2 regions of the Clostridium bornimense genome follow, and region 1 is predicted to be linked to the other one. Evidence: a T-box and tRNA genes for the amino acid it is inferred to sense, from the RefSeq annotation. Region 1 holds a T-box; the other holds one or more tRNA genes.
The links. The T-box of region 1 lies ahead of metG (methionine--tRNA ligase). A T-box ahead of a tRNA ligase gene usually reads a tRNA of that ligase, here a tRNA-Met.
Positions count from the first base shown of each region.

Region 1 (3,207 bases):
AATTTTAATTGTTCCTTAATTTTACTTGCTGTATTAGGTAAGAATGCTTCAAGTTCTACAGTTACAAATCTTAATGCTTCTAGAAGATTATATAGAACTGTTGCTAATCTGTCTTTCTTAGACTCATCTTTTCCTAAAATCCAAGGAGTTGTTTCATCTATATATTTATTAGCTCTTCTAACTACAGTCCATATTTCATCTAGAGCTTCTGGTATCTTAAATGCATTCATTGCAGCTTCAACTTTTTCTGGCATTGAAAGTGTAACTGCTTTTAATTCTTTATCAAAATTATCTTCTTCAGATGATGGTGCTAATACTTCTCCACCAAAGTATTTAATTATCATTGCTGAAGTTCTTGATACTAGGTTTCCTAAATCATTAGCAAGATCAGAATTAAATTTATTCATAAATATCTCACTATTATATAAACCATCACTTCCAAATGGTATTTCATGAAGTAAGTAATATCTAACAGCATCGCATCCAAATTCATTAACTAATAATACAGGATCCACTACATTTCCTTTTGATTTACTCATCTTTCCACCATCAACAAGTAACCATCCGTGACCGAATACTTGCTTTGGAAGTGGTTCTCCAAGTGCCATTAATATTATTGGCCAATATATAGTATGGAATCTTAATATATCTTTTCCAATTAAATGTACATCTGCTGGCCAGAACTTTTTATATAATTCATCATTATCACTACCATATCCAAGTGCAGATATATAGTTAGATAATGCATCTATCCATACATATACTACATGACCTGGGTCAAATTCTACTGGAATTCCCCATGAAAATGATGTTCTTGATATACATAAATCCTGAAGACCTGGTCTTAAGAAATTATTTAACATTTCATTTTTTCTTGACTCTGGTTGTATAAATTCTGGATGAGTTTCTATATATTCTATAAGTCTATCTGCATACTTTGACATTTTAAAGAAGTAAGACTCTTCCTTAGTTTTCTCTACTGGTCTACCGCAATCTGGACAATTTCCATTTACTAATTGAGTATCAGTGAAAAAGGATTCACAAGGTGTACAATACCATCCCTCATATGATCCCTTATATATATCTCCTTGATCATATAACTTTTTAAATATTTTTTGTACTGTCTTTACATGATAATCATCAGTAGTTCTTATAAATTTATCATAACTTATGTCCATCATATTCCATAAATCTTTAATTCCAGCAACTATTTCATCAACAAAAGCTTTAGGTTGCATATCTTTAGCTTCAGCTCTTTGTTGTATCTTTTGACCATGTTCATCAGTTCCAGTTAAGAACATAACATCGTAACCAGTTAATCTCTTATATCTAGCAAGTGCATCTGCTGCTACTGTTGTATAAGTATTTCCTATATGTAGTTTATCTGATGGATAATATATAGGTGTTGTGATATAAAAGTTCTTTTTACACATAAAAATTCCTCCATTTTATAAAAAATAAACGCCTCTAAACAAGTATATACTTATTTAGAGGCGTTAAACCGCGCTACCACTCTAATTCCCAAGCTAGTTACCTAGCTTAGCTCTGCAAGTGAATCATTCACTCTGTACGTAACGTGTACCACGTATTTTCCTACTATAAATAATCATTGTTCAGAAAATCTGCTTCAAGACCATCTTCATAATTACTCCACCACTACTTTCCACCATCTGTAGCTCTCTTTAGGCTTTATAACCATTACTCTTCTTTTCATAGCATTTGCTTTTCATATATTTCATAATAGTGTATGTATTTTATTTTGTCAATATACCCTTTTTTCTTAAGACTGTCCTTAAACCTTATCTGAGGACAGTCCATATCTATTTATATTTATCTTTTTCCTCATTATTTTTTAATGTTCTATAATCCTTTTCAAAATCTTTTACAATGACCCATAAATTTGAGAATACAACTTCTATATTATCTTCATTTTCTACATTTTTAATTTTCTTCATTCTATCGGTAAAATTTTGAACCTTATTATTATTCAAATCTGTTATCAAGTCTCGATATAAAGAACTCATTCTTTCCATTTTAGCTATATATATTTTTAATATATGAAGCCTATCTCCCATATCATTTATTGCCTTCCCTATCTCTTTTCTTTCATCGGTTTTATCCATTCACCTCAAACCTTTCAATGAATTATAGTAAAGTAATGTATCCTATGATATATAATATGAAAATCTTAATTATAAGTGATAAAAAAGTTGTTTTTCATATTTTTACTTTTTAATTTTTTTAATATATAATACAATATATTGGTATATAGAATTTAATATCTATATATTAACAATGATACTTTGAAAGGTGGATACTTATGTCAAACCGTAGACATAAAAGAAAACATAATAATAAACCATTTATAGTTACATCTATTATTTTTCTTATTTTTATTGTTTTGATGATTTCTATTCTAATTACATATCTTACATCTAGTAAAAAAACTAGAAATGATATGATTCAAGCAGCTAAAATAGAAAACTATGAAGAAGTATTAAAAGATAGTAACAAACTTATATCCAAAGGTGATTATTTAGATTTGGCATATGAATATAAAGGATATAGCTTAATGCATTTAAATAAAAGTGATGAGGCTCTAGATACATATCTGAAACTTGTAAAAAAAGGAACTAAAAATGCACTTATATATAATCAAATAGGAATTATATATAACGATAAATTACATAACCATGAAGAAGCCTTAAATTATTTTAATAAAGCAATCGATCTTGATGATTCTAATGCTAATTTTTATACCAATAGAGGTATAACTTATCAATGGTTAAACAATAATTCTGAAGCTATAAATAACTTTGATAAAAGTATAGAATTGGATTCTAAAAATAGTTATAACTATTACTATAAAGGTGTATCTTTATTAAATGAAAATGACCTTGATAACTCAATAGAAAATCTAGAAAAAGCTATAAAGCTTAATAATAATGATGCAACTTTCTATGTCTCTCTTGGAAATGCATATATAAAAAAATCTAGCTTTGATAAAGCTTTAGATTCTTTTAATGAAGCAATAAAACTAGATAAAAAATCTATCAATGCCTTCATTGGAAAAGGTTCATCACTTTATGAAGAAAAGCAATATGATGAAGCTTTAGAAGCCTTTGACACTGCTTTAGAGCTAGATAAAAATAATAAGTATGCTCTTATAGGTAAAGGTAATGTATTATCTGCCAAAGGGGATACTAC
Region 1 covers NZ_HG917868.1:369,315-372,521, reverse strand. The annotation lists gene metG (methionine--tRNA ligase) at 1-1,433, opposite strand, end outside; T-box leader at 1,487-1,723, opposite strand; gene CM240_RS01660 (hypothetical protein) at 1,821-2,123, opposite strand; gene CM240_RS01655 (tetratricopeptide repeat protein) at 2,321-3,207, shown strand, end outside.

Region 2 (3,207 bases), 170 kb from region 1:
CTGATCTTCCATTTCTAAACCTGGGACAAGTTGTCCTGGTGCGATACTATCTTTTAATAAAAAAACCCCATCAGTATCTATCTCACCATCATCTAAAACTAATTTTTTTACTTTTCTGTCCCCTTCGATAGATATTGGCCTTGATTTTATTATATTAATATTATCCTTTAAATTTAAATCACCTTTTATCATTGGTACAAAATTTACTTCACTTACTATTTCACTTATGAAATTTGTCTCTTCTATAGACTCTTTATTATACCCAATAACTGTGACTTTCTTTCCTCTATAAAGCGGTGCATCACAAGTGGCACAATAACCGACTCCTCTTCCTAAGTATTCTAGTTCTCCTTTCAGTGGAGCTCTAAATTCTACCCCTGTAGCTAATATAACAGTGGAAGCTTCATAGACCTTGTCATTAGCCATTAAATTAAAATATTTTCCCATGGCATATATATTATTTATTCGTTCCTCTGTTATTTTAATATTCATATCATCAATATGACTCAAAAAAGTATCCTTTAGCTCTTCACCTGTTACTTTAGGTAATCCCAAGTAATTATTAACTTTAGGAGCTTTCATTACTTTATTACTTAAATTTCTTGTACCAAATAATATGATGTTTTTATTTCTTATTTTTGCATTTATAGCAGCTGATAATCCTGCTGGACCAGTACCTACTATAGCTATATCATATCTATTACTCATACTCATATTCATATTCATATCCCTATAAGAAATTTTTACTTACAATATTCTTCTAATTTTTCTATTAATGATTCTTTTGGATGGAATCCTCCTATTTCTTCAACAACTTCCCCATCTTTAAAAATTATTAAGTGTGGTATAGTAGTAATATCATATCTATCAGCTAATTCTCCTGCTTCATCTACATCTACCTTAAATATCTTTGCCTTTCCTTCCATATCTGCTGCTACTTCATCTAAAATAGGAGCTAACATCTTACATGGATTACACCATTCTGCAAAGAAATCTACTAATACTACTCCCTCGCTTTCTAAAACTTCATTATCAAACTCTTTTCCACTTAATACTATAGCCATAACATATCTCCTCCTAAAACTATTCTATTTCTAAATCTCCTGGATATCCTTCTGTACCGTATAACACATCCACTACATTATATCCAGCGTCTCTAAGTATTCTACAAGTAAAATCACTTCTTCTTCCTGAATGGCAAATTATATAATACTTTTCATTGATATCTAAGTATTCTTCTGGTTCCTGAATCAAATCATTCATTGGTATATTTTTAGCACCCTTTACATGACCTTCATCATACTCATAATCTTCTCTTATATCAATAAGATTAATTTTATCTATTAATTTATCTAAATCATCTGCTTTTATAGTCATCTCATCACTAGTAAGACTATTCATATGTTAGTCCCTCCTTAATTGCCTATCTATAATATATATTAACCATGACATCATTATAATATATCAATTATAACATTTTTTGAAGTTAAAATATTAATATATATTATTTAAAACTCAATAATTATATAATAATTTTCAAAATATTTAGATATTTAAAGAAATTATATTTGACTTATCAATTCAATAGGTCTATAATAATTCTTGTAACTTAATTATATAATATCGCGGGGTGGAGCAGTTGGCAGCTCGTCGGGCTCATAACCCGAAGGTCGTAGGTTCAAGTCCTGCCCCCGCAACCACGATAAAATAAGGCATCTTCTAAATCTAGAAAGATACCTTATTTTTTTATTTATAAATATTACTTATTCCCTGTGCCTTGTGCCTTGTTACCTGTGCTCTGCCTATATTTCTATAATCTCGTCCATATATGCCTCTTCTGAAAACTCTTCTGAATCAAATTCGTTATTTATATCAATATGGGACATAGACTTTATCTTAAAACTATAAGAAATATATACATCCTCTTTATCTTCACAGACTTTTATTGAATTACCTCTAGAATTTACAAATAGGGTTCTTCCAAGAAGACTTATATCACCACAACTTCCTATAGTATTTACGCCGATAACGGCACAGGAATTTTCTTCTGCTCTATTTTTCATATTAAAATTCCACTGGTTAGAATATAACTTTTCCCATGCAGCAGACACAATAAGAAAATCTGTTGATTCTTCTGCATAATACTTCGATGGCATAGAAAAAATCACATCCCATCCTAGTAATAATCCCAGCTTTCCAAATTCAGTTTTTATAACCTTACAACTGTTACCAGGATAAAAAATCTTCTTTTCATTATGCAATAAATTTATCTTTCTATAATTACCTTGTACTATGCCATCTTTTCCTATATAAATTAATGAATTATAAATCTTATCTTCATAAACATCTCTTTCAGGATAACCTACTATTAAAGATACTTTTTCCTCTTTTGCAATAGCACAAATATCATTTATAGCATCTCCTTCTATTGTCTCCGCTATATTTTTCATATCTCCAAAACAATCATATCCGGATAATGCTAACTCAGGGAATATTATAAGTCTTGAATCCGGTTGTTCTTTCATAATATTCTTTATAATATTCTTAATCTTAAGTACATTTTCTTTTATATTTCCTAATATTGATTTATACTGTACTGCTACTATCTTCACATCCTCCATACCAATACCCCCACATAAATTTTATTTATAACACAAAAAATATTTCAAAAAACAAAAAATGATGCTATTAAAAACTTAATAGCATCATCGCCGTTTAATATTATGATTATATCTTAATACATTTTTATAAAAATAACAACTAAATTTATCCTGTTATTACAATTTGTTTACATTCCTAATATAAATGAAACTAACCCCATCATTCCATTTATAATAAACTCTCTCACATATCCTAGTGGTACATCTAAAACTCCTATGAAAAGTAATATCATTAATGCAATATATCCATACTTCTCAAACTTCATATATGAGAAATATTTATCTTCTGGTATAATTGCTCCTAAAACTTTTGATCCATCTAATGGAGGAACAGGAATTAAATTAAAAGTCCCCAGACCAATATTTATAAGAGCTAAATATTGTAAAAATACATATATGTTATATGATATATTTCCTAACTGTCCATCGGAGATTTTTATAATTATGCCAACTCCCATAATGCTTAGAAATGCAATAATAAAGTTCATAATTGGCCCTGCAATTGCCACTAAAACCATGCCAAGTTTATGATTTTTATAGTAATAAG
Region 2 covers NZ_HG917868.1:203,901-207,107, reverse strand. The annotation lists gene CM240_RS00985 (NAD(P)/FAD-dependent oxidoreductase) at 1-708, opposite strand, end outside; gene trxA (thioredoxin) at 744-1,064, opposite strand; gene CM240_RS00975 (rhodanese-like domain-containing protein) at 1,084-1,401, opposite strand; tRNA gene CM240_RS00970 (tRNA-Met) at 1,625-1,700, shown strand; gene CM240_RS00965 (carbon-nitrogen hydrolase family protein) at 1,803-2,621, opposite strand; gene CM240_RS00960 (site-2 protease family protein) at 2,789-3,207, opposite strand, start outside.
Region 2: it has a tRNA-Met gene. The T-box ahead of metG (methionine--tRNA ligase) is inferred to sense a tRNA for this amino acid. The anticodon was not compared.